DNA from 3 places in the Glutamicibacter sp. BS14 genome. Region 2 is predicted to be linked to each of the others. Evidence: riboswitches for the same ligand, from Rfam matches in the RefSeq annotation. Region 2 holds a riboswitch; each other region holds the start of a gene.

Region 1 (4,523 bases), 490 kb from region 2:
GGCTCGCCCTGAACGGCGGGCGGCTCGCGCCTCTGGTGCGAGAACTCGTTAACCTGGTTGCCCAGCATCAAGCCGATGACATCTTCGATACTGTCACCGTCCGCGAAACTGGCGTCACCGGCATTTCTGCCGTTGCGCAGCACCGTAATCCGGTCGGTGATCTGCCGCAGTTCCTGGAGATAATGCGAGATGAAAATGATCCCTACCCCGCGGTCCCGCAGATGCCGGATCGTGCCGAAGAGCTGTTCAACTTCATCATTGGCCAACGGTGCCGTCGGCTCATCGAGAATCAGCACCTTGGGTTCGGCCAGTACGGCACGGGCAATCTGGATCAGCTGCTGCTGGGCAACGCTGAGCTCATCAACGAAGGCACCGGTGTCCAGCTCCTGGCCGGTGGTTCGCAAAATATCCGCCCGGGCTGCTGCCTGCGCGGTGCGCTCGTGGCGCCAGAGCCCACGACTCTTCGCGGTGCCCAGATACAGCTGTTCGGCGACGGTCAAGCGGCCGGCCAGATGGCGGTCCTGGTGAATCACTTCAATGCCTAGCGCTTCGGCATCGGCAGGCCGGCGAATTTGCACCGGCTGGCCGGCAAGTTCGATCTGCCCCGAGTCCAGGGTGTACAGCCCGGTGAGTATCTTGATCAGGGTGGATTTTCCAGCTCCGTTTTCGCCCACTAGGCCCAGAACCTCTCCGGCCCGAAGCTGCAGGTGCACATGGTCGAGCACGGCGACCGTGCCAAAGGACTTGTTGATGGCGGCCATGCTCAGCAGTTCCTTAGATTCCGTTGTCATGGCGCACCTGATTCACGTTGTCCTTGTCGACAAAAATCGGCTCGGCATAGCTGGTGCTCGGAACCAGATCGGTTTGCCCATCGAGGAACAGGGCGATATTAGTGGCCGAGGCAGCGGCAATCTGCTTGGTGGGCTGAGCGACGGTGAACTGGTATGAACTGTCCGGGTTCGCTATCAAATCCAGGGCCCCGGGCTCTGCGTCCACTCCATACAGCTTGATGTCGCCACCAGTGGGATCGATGGCCTGCGCGGCACCGATCAGCGGCATGTCCCAGCAGGACCAAATCGCGTCAACTTCGCCCTCGGGCAGCCTGCGCAGTTGGTCCTGGATCTGGTTTTTGGCATCCTCGATGGTGCCTTCGTATTTGTCCTGGAGTTCCGGGGTGATCTTCTCGATATTTGGGTAGTCTTCCAGCACCAGGTTCAGGCTGTTGTAGCGGATCCGGCAGGGAGTCACACCGGGGAAGCCGTTGAAGACCAGAATCTTCCCCTTGCCGTGGAGGTCTTCAGCCATGGTGCGAGCCAGCGTGGTGCCGACGTTCCAGTTGTCGCTGGTGACGTTGTTCTTCGAGTATTCGCTTTGGAAATCGATGGTGAACAGCGGGATCCCGGCGGCGTCCACCTTGGCCAAGGCAGGAGTGAGCGTTTGGGCATCGCCCAGGATCACCACGATGGCATCGGGCGACTGGGTGATCAGGTTTTCTACGTCAGAGACGTGCTTCTCGTCTTTGGCTTCGGCTTGGGTAGCGATGACCTCGCCGCCGAGCTCTTTGATGCGCTCTTGGATCTGCTGGTAGACCACGCGCGAGTAGTCGTGCAGGATATCCTTGGCCGCGATGCCGACCTTTTTGCCTTTGAGTGATGGAACGTTGTCGAGCTTATGCTCGGCTTGCGGATTACTGCTTTGCGCCACAACCGGCGCTATTTCCGGCCGTGGTTCTTTCAGCGAGCAGCCAGTCAGCAGTGTTGCTGCCGCCATCGCTGAAGCCAGAACTTTCAAGGCGTTCGGACGAGTACGAGTCATGTCGTCCCTCTCTTAGACAAATTGAACGAGGGATCCCGAACAGAAGTTCATGCTTCTAGACCCGGGAGTTCCATCGAACCTGGCGTTAGCACTACCTGCTGGTGCAGGCTTGCTGCGGCGTCTCGGAGCCAGGTCTCTCAGCCGCTCTGGATGGGTTGTGCTCCGAGTCAAGCATTACTGGCAGGCCCTCGGGAAGGGCGCTGTCATGCGGAGGAACAGCAGGACAAAATACGTCATCTTCGCGCCTTCGCCCTGCCGGAAAACGGGCAGATAAGACGTCATATGACCTTCGCATGACGCAATTGGCATGCCGGAACTGGATCTCAAGAACGTTCCCGCAGGCATCGATTGGGAACACAGCGTGGATCAGGGCACTTCCATGCGACCGCATAGAATGGCCATTCAAGATCAATCGGCAGAAGAGGCGGCAAGTGGATCCAGCAGGCGTGATTGCCTTCATGTTCGGGTTGCTGAGCATAACGCTGGTCGCAGCGTTCCTCGCCCCGATGGCACGGAACCGGAAGCTCGCTCGCAATGCGGCGATCGGCATCAAGACGCGCCACACCTTGGCCAGCGATGACGCCTGGTTCGCCGGGCATCAGCAGGCTGCGCCCCTGCTTGCCGCGGCTTCCTGGGCCGGTTGGGCGGCATTGGCCAGCGCAGCAGTTCTCTGCCTGCTGGGCCAATTCGGTTTCGCCTTCGCCGCGACCGGAACCGGCTACCTGGCCGCCATCGCGTTGCTGGTGATCTCGACTGCCACAGCGAATAAGGCCGCGCGGAGCTTCCCGGCGGCAGGCCTGGGCTAATCCAGCACTGCTTAAAGCAACGGATCGCGCCATCTGCCGATGGCGCGATCCGTTGCTTTCTTGGAAGGCGTGCTGCTAAAGCAGTACGGCTCCCAGGACCAGTACAGTCAGGAACCCCGCGGTGCCCTGGATGGCGGTAGCCACGCTCAGGGTCTTGTAGGCGGTGATCACCGGAATGCGGCTGAGCTGCGAGACGACCCAGAAGTAGGAGTCGTTGGCGTGCGAGACAACCATCGCACCGGCGCCTACTGCCAATACGGATAGCACCATGCCCAGCTCCGAACCCAAGCCCAGGGAGCCGAGCATCGGAGCGACCAGCGCGGAAGTGGTCACCATTGAGACGGTGGACGAGCCCTGTGCGGACTTCAGTGCAGCGGCGATCAGGAATGGCACAGCCAGGCCCAAGCCCAGTCCGCTGAGTGAATCCGAAAGAATCGTGGTCAGATCCGACGCGGCCAGGACCGCCCCGAAGCCGGCGCCGGCACCGGTGATCAGCAAGATCGGAGCAGCGGTGCGTACAGCTTCGTTCATCTGCTCATTGAAGACCGCCAGCTTGCTGCCACCGCTCAAAAGAAAAGTCGATGAGATCAAGCCGAAGATCAGCGCAATAACTGGCGTCCCCAGGAAGGAAAGGATTTCCAGGGCAGCGCCTTCGCCCATCGGGTGCGAGGGCAGCTTCGCAATGGATGCGGCACAGATCAGCACCAGCGGAACCAGGATCGGCATGAAGGCCAGCGCCGGGCTGGGCAATTTTCCGAAGCTTGCACGCAGCTGCTCATAGTCGAGTTCGGAGATGTCATTGTGGTCGTCGCTTGGCAACGGGGTCCATTTGGACTTGTTGAAGCGGCTGGCGTAGGCCAAGCCGGCAAGGGCCGAGATGGCCGCAACGGGCAATCCGACAGCGATGATCAAGCCCAAGTTATCGGCAATGCCGATGCTTTCGGCTGCGGCCAGCGGGCCCGGAGTTGGAGGCACCATGGTGTGGGTCGCGTACAGGCCGGTCATCAGGGCGATGGAAGTTGCCAGCCCAGAGATCCCGGTACGCAGGGTGATCGCTTTGCGCAGCGAGTTGAGCACCACGTATCCCGAGTCGCAGAAGACCGGAATGGAAACGATGTAGCCGATAATCGATAGCGTCAGGTTGGGGAACCGGGTACCCAGGACCTTGATCAGCGCATCTGCCATGGAGATCGCGGCGCCGGATTTCTCCAGGATGACACCGATCATTGTTCCGAACAGGATCACCAGTCCGATATTTCCCATGGTGCTGCCGAAAGCCGTGGTGACCGTCGAAGCCACGTCGGCCAGCGGAATCCGGTAGGCGAAGGCCGCCAGGATAGCGGCGCCAACGAGGGCGAGAAATGGGCTGATCTTCAAGCGTGCTGTGACCATCACGATGGCCACAACAAGGATCAGCAGAACTAGCAGTTCGTACACGGCGGGTTGGCTCCTTTGCCAATATCGGTAGTTCAATGCGCCCAGCCCGCAATGGCTCAACGGGTGGACCAGCCCTATCGGCAAAGCCGCTCAAGGCTTTGCCCGTTGGGCTAGATGCCACCGTGCCACCCCGGGTTTCGGGCGCAAAGATCGATCATCCTGCCAATACTAGGAAAAGTGACCCCGAATACCTATGGGCACACGACCACATTTGCCTGGGTTCGAAAGAGCCAATGTGTGCAAACATCCCACCCTTCCCAGCCCCGGCGCCAGCTCCCCTAGTTTCCAGGGCCTAGAAAACATGCAGCTGGCCCAAGGCCACTCTCGCGTAGATGGCATGCTGGAGTTTCAGGGACTCGCTGGACCGCCGAATATCGATGCCGCTGACCTGGCTTATCCGCTCAAGTCTTTGAACCAAGGTATTGCGGTGAATATGCAGATCCGTGGCTGCTTGGCTCATCGAAG
Region 2 (4,523 bases):
GGGCATTGGCCATCATAGTTTTCAAGGTCGCCCGGAGCGACCGGCTTCGTTGCAGCCTGCTCCGGATCAATGGCGCAAGCACGATCCGTACCGAATAATTTGTCCGTCAGCGTCTGGGTCGGGACGTTGGTGAAAGCGGGGTCGCCGACGTACTTGCCGCGATCAGCGTAGGCGAGCGCAGTTGCCTCGAAATAATGATGCAAGGCATCGGGTTCTTCCATGGCTGGCAAATCGAACTCGCCCAGAATGTTCAGCGATTCGCCGATGGTCGTTCCGCCACTGGACGAAGGAGCCATGCCGAAGACGTCATAGCCCCGGTAGTCCACCTTAGTTGGTGCCTGCTCCACCACTTCGTAGCCGGCCAGGTCGGCAGTGCCCAGCTGCCCTGCGGGAACCGGGAGGGCGGTGTCTTCGCTCTTTGGCGGAGCCTGCACCGTTAGGGCGATTTCGGCAGCCAATTCGCCCTCATAGAATCCCTGGAGGCCTTGCTTGGCCAGCATCAGGTAGGTGTGTGCGAGATCCGGATTCTTGAAAATGCTCCCGACCTCCGGGGCATCTCCGCCGGGCAAGAACAATTCGCTCGTGGAGGTGAACGCGGCGAATCGTTCCTTGTTATCCAGGGTCTGCTCGCGGAACGTCTCGTCGATGACAAAGCCGCGTGAAGCGATCTGGGTCGCCGGCCGCAGAACCTGTTTCAGGTTCTGCGAACCCCAATTATCCAGTGCGCGCTGCCACGTGGCCAAGGTCCCGGGCACGCCCACGGACACGCCACTGGTGACCAGTTCCGGGGTGAAGTTATACGGCTCGCCGGTTTCAGGATCGATGAATGCATCATGCGCAATGCCTGCCGGTGCGGTTTCGCGGCCGTCGATGGTGCTGACCTTGCCCGACTTCGCATCGTAGTGCATGAAGTATCCGCCGCCGCCAATGCCTGCGCTATAGGGTTCGGTGACGCCCAGTGCCGCCGCGGTTGCCACAGCCGCATCGACGGCGTTGCCTCCCTTGCGCAGGATTTCGATGCCGGCAGCGGTGGCTTCCGGATCGACCGACGAGACTGCGCCTCCAGTGCCGATGGCGGTCGGGTCCTTCTGGGTGTGCCGTGGTTCGGCGCTCGCCGGAAGCGCTGAGAAAGCTCCCAGGCCCAAGGCGATGGCTGCCGCGCAGGCAACTGATCTTAAACGTACTCGTGGCATGCTTTGATCTCCTCTGCAGGTGGGGATGAAGTATGCGCAAATTTACGGGAGCGGGAACTCGCCGCACGGTTGTGACACGCAGCACCATGGGTTTGCGCGGCAATTTCGGCATTGCCGCGCGAATATTCCGGGTTGTGACGCGTTAAAGCGGCGGGCAGGCACCGCGGCCTCGATCGCCGCCAATGCCTGCCCGCTGGAACCCTAGTGCACCTGGGCTACTTGTCCAGGTTGTCCTTGATGACTTTGCCCAAGGAAGCCGGGGCGCGGCCGATCAGCTGAGCCAGCTCCCCGGAGTCCACTTCCAGCGCTCCTTCTCGAATGCGCATGTCGGTATCGACGAGGATGTGCGCGAACGGTCCGGGGACGCCGGCATCAGCGTAGATCTTTTCCAGTTGCCCGGGATCCATTTCCTGGTAGGCGATGTCCTGGCCGGCGGCAGCGCCAACCGCGCCAGCAAGCTGGGCGAGGGTGAATGGCTTGTCGCTGCCCAGCTCGTAGATCCTGCCGTTCTGGTTTTCTTCGGAAAGCAGCACGGCCGCAGCGGCATCCGCGTAGTCTGCACGGGCGGCAGCGCTGATCTTGCCATCGCCGGCGGCACCGAGCACCGTGCCGCTGTTGAGGTAGCCCATCAGCTGGTCGGTGTAGTTCTCGATGTACCATCCATTGCGCAACAGCACGTAGTCGATGCCGGATCCGGCCAGCAGCCGTTCGGTGGCGATGTGCTCCTCGGCGAGCTTCATGCCGCCGGACAGGGCGTTGGCAATTGAGGTGTAGGCGATCAGCGAGACATCCACGTGCTTGGCGGCATTGATGACGTTCTCATGCTGGGCAACGCGCTGGCCCACCTCGCTGGCCGAAATCAGCAGCAGCTTGTCTATGCCTTCGAGTGCGGACACGAGAGTTGGCTGGGCGTTGTAATCGGCAACGCGGGTTTCCAGGCCTTTGCCTGCCAGCGGTTCCAGCTTCTGCTCGGAGCGGCCAATGGCGACCAGATCAGCGGCATTCGCCCCGCGCGCCAGCAGCGCGTCGATGACTAGATTTCCAAGCTGTCCGGTGGCACCGGTAATTGCGATCTTCATGGGGTCCTCTCGTTGGTCTGCATCTGCTACAACCACCGTAGGCATCGCTGAATTCCCCACCCAAGATTGCTGGCACAAGCCAGCGAGAGATGGGCAGAAACTGCAAGGCTTTCGTCACAAAGAGGGGAAGTAGCGAAATGTGTCAGATTGCTACGTGGATTATTGCGTGATTTCAGCGTGGATCCGTCCGGACTATGACTTGATGACGCCGATTGAAGTAACGTTTGCCGGCCTGCGGGCGTGGACTCCAGACTTGAATTGTTCGGCTCGTACAACCGAACGCACACCATCCAGAGCGACTGAGAGATCTGGCTCAACGACGTCGCAGCAACCACCCGAGAGGGAGCGGTGCTACAGCCAGAACCGATGGAGTACTTTCACTTCGCGACGGAAAATCTGTGGAACGCAGATGATTTTCGCGAAGTGCGCTCCGCATAACCAAGCACCAAGGGAGCGATGATGATTCGTCTTGAAAACGTAACGACCGCCTTCGGCAAGGGCCAAGATCAATTCACGGCCGTCAAGGATGTCTCGCTGGAAATCCAGGCCGGAACCATCCATGGAATTATCGGATTTTCCGGTGCGGGAAAGTCAACGCTATTGCGCAATATCAATTTGCTGCAGCGTCCCACGTCGGGCCAGGTCATCGTGGATGGCGTCGAACTGACCGGGCTCAGTGAAGGAGACCTGCGAAAGCAGCGTCATGAGATCGGGATGATCTTCCAGCACTTCAACCTGCTGAACAATCGCACCGCGCAACAGAACGTCGAGCTGAATCTGAAGTTCGCTGGTGTTCCGAAAAAGCAACGCCGTGAACGTGCGCTGGAAGCGCTGTCCATAGTGGACCTCGCTGACAAGGCTGCCGCCTATCCAGGACAGCTTTCGGGCGGCCAGAAACAGCGCATCGCCATTGCCCGCGCGCTGGTCACCGAGCCCAAGGTCCTGCTGTGCGATGAGCCAACCAGTGCCGTGGATCCTAGAACGACAACGTCGGTGCTGCAATACCTCAGTGACATCAACGCCAGCCTTGGCATCACCACAGTCATCGTCACCCACGAGATGAACGTTATTAAGGCCATTGCCGACAAGGTTTCGGTCATGGAAGACGGAGCGGTAGTTGAAGAGTTCGCCCTGAGTTCGTTGCGAGAACCAGGCTTTGAACCAGTGACGCCAATCGGCCGCTACCTGATCAGTGACGAACTCACGCTTAACCGCCAGCCAAAGCAGGACCAAGCCGTCGCTGCCACCGTAGCCCGCGTATAGAGAACCTGGATTACCAATGAATTTCACGTCAGTAGTGCTAGCCACGAGCAACGGCAACGCAGCAGCTTTCAGTTTCGACCGCATCATCGAACTTGCCCCGGAAATCTGGGTCGCCATGGCGCAGACCTTTGCGATGCTGCTGGTTTCCATCCCGATCGCGATTCTCCTGGGAACCCCGCTGGGCATTTGGCTTTACTCGATGTCTCCCAACGGTTTGCGCCCACGTCCGCGACTGCACCGAATCGTTGACGGGCTGGTCAATACAATCCGTTCCTTCCCATTCCTCATCCTGCTGATCGCCATCATCCCGTTCACCCGATTCGTTGTGGGAACTACCATTGGCACCGCGGCGGTTATCGTTCCGCTGACCATCAACGCGATCCCCTATTTCGCCCGGTTCGTGGAGCAGAACATCAGCCAGCTTGGCAATGGCGTTGTCGAAGCAGCGCAGGCCATGGGCGCCACACGGGGACAGATCATCCGTGAAGTGCTGCTGATCGAAGCCAAGCCTGCACTGCTGTCTTCCATCACCATCATGACCGTCAGCTTCATCTCGTATTCGGCCATGGCCGGACTGGTCGGCGGAGGCGGTATCGGCGACTTCGCAATCCGCTACGGCTACTACCGCTATGAAACCGGAGTCATGCTGCTAGCCATCGTGTTGATGATCCTGCTGGTGCATGCAGTTCAGTTCGTCGGAACTCGGCTATCGCGCGCCGCTGACAAGCGCTAAACACAAAACCCGCTCAACTCGCATTTCAGCAAAGGACAACACCATGGCATTCTCTCGCCGCACCTTCTTAACTTTCACCGCCGGCTCCGCCGCACTCCTCGCGCTGGCTTCTTGCGGCCTGGCAGGTGGACAGGCCGCCGGCACCGGTGACAAGACCATCAAGGTTATTGTCACCGAATCGGCCCCATCGCAGGAACCAACCAAAATCGCACAGAAGCTGCTGGCCGAAAAGGGCTGGACTCTGGAGGCTACCTA
Region 3 (4,523 bases), 490 kb from region 2:
CCAAGCGCAAATCTTGCGCGCCTGTCCCAAGGCTGCGACTTGCTGTTCCATGAAGCTATTGATCTGGAGGCCATCGCTCGTAGCTACCCGCATGCTTCATCCTCCGAACTGGAAGCGAGCATGGGACATCATCGGCGCGCGCACACCACCGCAGAAGACGCAGGTCGAATCGCCCAGCGGGCTGGAGCACGGAACTTGGCGCTGCATCATTTGGTTCCCGCTGGATCTGGAATGGAAATTTGGCAGCGGGCTTCGAAACAGTTCTCTGGCGGCCTCTTCGTACCCCGCGACTTGGATATCTTCCATATCGCAAGTGGCACGGTTACCCAGGTGCGCTAGGGCCAAGGCCGGCAGCTATCCGTCAGGCGACTGGAACGATGGTCGATCAATTGCCCCGGGCCGACGACCACGAGCCCAGCACCGGCAAAGGATGCTGGGCTCGCAAGACCATGGAATCTACTTTGATGCACCAATCGCCCACACGCGCGGAAGCTCGGTGCCATTGACCGCCAGGTCGCCAATCAACCGCGCCTTGAACACCCAGGGGTTGTGGTTGCCGGCGGTACGGGCATTGCGCCAGTGCCGGTCCAGGTTCTTGGTAACGCTCGTGGCGCTGGCGGCCAGCGCATCAAAAGCGTGGGTGATCGCGTTGAGGACCAATGGCGTGAGCACCACCTGCGCCTGGGCGCTGGCCAACTCTGCCGCATCGTTGGCTGCTTCGTCCTCTTCCCCGGTCACCTCGCCGGTGTGCAGCGCCTGCGCAGTTTCATAGGCTCCCTGCAATGCCGTCGACACTCGTTCCACCGTTGCCGCGGCAGCGAAGGCCGCCGCGGAGACCTCGCCGATCACCTGCAGCAGCTGCGGGTCTTCGGCCGCCAGATTGGCCGCGGCATGGCTGAAGGTCCGCTTGCGCGCCTTCAGCTCGGCGGCGAAGTCGCGCTCGGCTGCTTTGGCGGAGCCGGCCAGAACAGCGAGCAGCACCTGCTGGTAGAAAGCTGTCTGGTACTTGAAACGCGTATCGAAGTCGATGAGGTCTTCTTCGGCGACAATCGCATCGGTGAAGGTGGAGGTGCCGGTACCCGTGGTGCGCTGGCCGAAGCCATCCCAGTCATCGGCCAGCTCGACGCCGGGCTGGTGTCGGTTGACTGCGGCGATCACGCGCTTTCCGGTGTCGGTGCGCTCTGCGTAGGTATCGAGCCAGTCGGCGAAGATCGAGCCGGTGGAGTAGTACTTGGTGCCGTTGATCTTGAATCCGCCCTCGCCGTCCGGGGTGACCTTGGTGATCACGTCCCCGACCTTGACGGTGCCGACCTCGGTCCAGGAGTTGCCCACCAGTTCTCCCGCCACGAAGCGGGCCAGCCACTTGTCGCGCCCCGGGCCGGGGGCCGCAACCAGACGGTCCTCGACGAAGGCGAAGTGCGCGCGCAGCGCTTGGGCAATATTGGAATCCGCGGCCGCGAGATCCACGAAGAGCTCGAAGAGTTCGGGCAGCGTAGCACCGGCACCTCCGTGCGATTCCGGGATCCGAACCGCACCAAAGCCGGCAGCAGCCAGGTCCGCGACCTGCTGGTAGGGCAATTCGCCGGTGCGGTCGCGTTCGGCTGCGCCCTGCGCAATGCGCGAGAAGAGCGGTGCGAAGCGGTTTTTGAGTCCTGCGAGTCGATTGCCAGTTGCAAGTACAGTCATCGTTCAGTCCAATCCGGGAGAAGTTTTCTTAGGTGTACAGCGAGAGCGGCTGGGACTCTCCGCGCAGGAAGTAGGCGCCGACCTCGATCTTCTTGTAGTCCACTGGGTCGTGCAGCGAATGGGTGCGCACATTGCGCCAGTACAGGTCCAGACCCACCGAGTTCGCAGTCGAAGATGAACCGGTCACCTCGAAGATCCGGTTCGCCACATCCACTCCCACCTCAGTGGAGACCACCTTGGCTTCAGCAATTTCCACGGCCAACGCCGCTCGTTCGGGCTGGGTGACTTCCCCGGCCTTCGAGAGCAGGGCATCGAATTTCCGGCCCAGCTTCTCGGTCAGCGCCGCCACTGCTGCAGTGCGGGCTTTGAGCTCTCCGACGGTGCGCTGGAAGATCGCGTCCTGCGAGTAGGTCTCTGCCTGCGAGAACAACCAGGCGTTCTTGCGGCCCAGCAAGATCTGCTTGCCGCGCTCCAGTGCTCCTTGGGCGATGCCCAGGTAGAAGTTGGCGAAGGCCAACTGGATACCGGGGGTAAGCAGGGTGGAGACCGGTTCATCGGTGACGAATCCCAGCAAGTCCCCTGCTTCGAGCCGCACGTTGTGGAACTTCAAGGAATTCGACGCGCTCAGCCGCTGTCCCAGGTAGTCCCAGTCGTCAACGATTTCCAAGCCATCGATATCGCGTGGCAGAACCAACGCGAGAATCTGCCCGTCGTATTCGCCGCCCTGGACCAGCGCGTTGATGACGATGACCTCGCCAACACCGGAACCCGTGGAGAATCGCTTGGCTCCATTCAGTCGGTAGCCGTCCCCTTCGGCGCTCAGCGTCAAATCCGGATCAACTGGATTCACCGAATCGCCCCAGAGCCAGCCACCTTCCACGGTGCGCTGCCACCATGCCCCTTGGGCTTCTGCCGGGGCGTAGAACGCAATGCCGGACTGGTTGATGTAGTGGTAAGCCAGCAACTGCGAGATGGAGCCATCAGCTGCGGCCAGTATGCGGACCGCTTCGAAGGCCGTTTCCCAATGGGCTCCGGCTCCGCCGAATTCTGCAGGCACCAAGAGATTGAGCAACCCGGCTTCGCGCAGCAGCTGCACTTCGGCGAAAGGCTGGGCGTTCTTTCGGTCGCGTTCGAGCGCGTCAGCCGCCAGCTTGTCAGCTACTTGCTGGGCGACGTCGCGCCAATGAGCGAGTTCAGCTTCATCAGCAGTGCCGGTGTAGGGCACGCGCGGCAATTGGGTATCCAGTATAGTCATCTTCGTTCTCCTCTTGGGCTATGGATTCCGAAGGATGCAGAAAATCTGCGGATCCATCGAACCTGGCGTTAGCACTACCTGCGGAGTGCAGGCTTGCTGCGGCGTCTCGGAGCCAGGTCTCTTAGCCGCTCTGGATGGGTTGTTCTCCATCAGTGAAGCACCGACGGCCTCCGCTTGGCAGGGAAGATGTCATAGGACGGAACATCGTCATGAATCGACATTTTCGAGGCCTTCACAGGGGCCTCAGTGGCCGTCATATTTCCTCATGTGTCACCGGGCGCCTAGTACAGCTTCAGGTGTTTGGCTCGCTTCGGATTCCGCTGCCGAGGCCTTTCCCGCATAAGCCCCGCGATAGGCGGCTGCCGGGTGATCGTCAGCCACTCGCGTCGTGCCGGGACCCGCCAGGTATTCGCGCAGGGTGTTGCCTTCGTATCCTGCCCAAGTTCTTCCGCGCTTCCGCAACTCGGGAACCACCAGATCGGTGAACTGCTCGAAGGAACCTGGGGTGATGGCATAGGCCAAGTTGATCCCGTCCAATCCTGATTCATCCACCCAACGCTCGATTTCGTCCGCCACGGTTTCCGGCGAACCGACGAGCACCGGTCCGATGCCGCCAACTCCGAGGTAGTCGGCGATGGCATTCGGGGTCCACTTCTGCTGCGGATTCGCTGTAGTGAAAATCGATACCGCCGATCGCGCCGCGTTGGTTTCCAGATATTGCAGCTCCTCATCCGGCGCGTACTGGCTCAGGTCCAAGCCCGACCACCCGCCATAGAATGCCATGGCACCTTCGCGCGAGGCATAGGACTGGTATTCGCGGTAGAGCTTCTGCGCCTGCGCGTCTGAATCAGCCACCACAGTGGTCATCAGCGCATAGATTTTGGCGGCGTCCCGGGGCCGACCCACCAGTTCGAACTCATCGCGGATCGCATCGGTCTGGCGGCGGGTGACCGCGGTATTGATCGAATTCAGGAAGATGCCCTCGGCATGCTGCGCGCCAAAGCGCCGGCCGCGCGAAGAAGCGCCCGCTTGGAAGATCGCCGGGGTGCGCTGGATGGAAGGCTCGGAAAGATGGATGCCCGGCACGTTGAAGTACTGGCCGTGATGGTTAATCGGATGCACCTTGGAAGGGTCGGTGTAGACGCCACGTTCGCGGTCCTTGAGAACCGCGTCTTCCTCCCATGATCCCTCCCAGAGCTTGTAGACCACGTCCATGAATTCATCGGCAATGTCGTAGCGGGCGTCGTGATCCAGCTGCCTGGCCATGCCCAGATTGCGGGCCGCCGACTCCAAGTAGCTAGTCACCACGTTCCAACCGATGCGCCCGCGGGTGAGGTGGTCCAGCGAGGAGAACTTCCGGGCCAGCGCGTAGGGTTGCTCATAGGTCAGCGCGCTGGTCACCGCGAAACCGAGATTCTTCGTGGCCGCGGCCATGGCGGAAACCTGCATGAAGGGATCGTTCAGTGGCACCTGGTCGGCATCGAGCAAGGCTGGACCGCTGGAATTCTGGTACACGTCATAGATGCCAAGTACATCGGCGAGGAACAGGGCATCAAAGCCACCGCGCTCCAGGGTCTTGGCC

What was found. Region 2 has a riboswitch for S-adenosylmethionine ahead of AC1Z36_RS01265 (methionine ABC transporter ATP-binding protein). Riboswitches for the same ligand answer to the same signal wherever they lie in the genome.
Region 1: another riboswitch for S-adenosylmethionine. It lies ahead of AC1Z36_RS03580 (substrate-binding domain-containing protein); the one in region 2 lies ahead of AC1Z36_RS01265 (methionine ABC transporter ATP-binding protein).
Region 3: another riboswitch for S-adenosylmethionine. It lies ahead of AC1Z36_RS03605 (acyl-CoA dehydrogenase family protein); the one in region 2 lies ahead of AC1Z36_RS01265 (methionine ABC transporter ATP-binding protein).

The regions. Positions count from the first base shown of each region.
Region 1 is NZ_CM167801.1:751,784-756,306, reverse strand. It holds gene AC1Z36_RS03585 (sugar ABC transporter ATP-binding protein) at 1-791, opposite strand, end outside; gene AC1Z36_RS03580 (substrate-binding domain-containing protein) at 775-1,815, opposite strand; SAM riboswitch class I at 1,883-1,972, opposite strand; gene AC1Z36_RS03575 (SdpI family protein) at 2,247-2,621, shown strand; gene AC1Z36_RS03570 (GntP family permease) at 2,697-4,058, opposite strand; gene AC1Z36_RS03565 (CdaR family transcriptional regulator) at 4,351-4,523, opposite strand, start outside.
Region 2 is NZ_CM167801.1:265,393-269,915, reverse strand. It holds gene ggt (gamma-glutamyltransferase) at 1-1,193, opposite strand, end outside; gene AC1Z36_RS01270 (NAD(P)H-binding protein) at 1,409-2,272, opposite strand; SAM riboswitch class I at 2,556-2,645, shown strand; gene AC1Z36_RS01265 (methionine ABC transporter ATP-binding protein) at 2,729-3,535, shown strand; gene AC1Z36_RS01260 (methionine ABC transporter permease) at 3,552-4,268, shown strand; gene AC1Z36_RS01255 (MetQ/NlpA family ABC transporter substrate-binding protein) at 4,312-4,523, shown strand, end outside.
Region 3 is NZ_CM167801.1:759,277-763,799, reverse strand. It holds gene AC1Z36_RS03615 (MBL fold metallo-hydrolase) at 1-339, shown strand, start outside; gene AC1Z36_RS03610 (acyl-CoA dehydrogenase family protein) at 457-1,686, opposite strand; gene AC1Z36_RS03605 (acyl-CoA dehydrogenase family protein) at 1,715-2,941, opposite strand; SAM riboswitch class I at 2,992-3,082, opposite strand; gene AC1Z36_RS03600 (LLM class flavin-dependent oxidoreductase) at 3,212-4,523, opposite strand, start outside.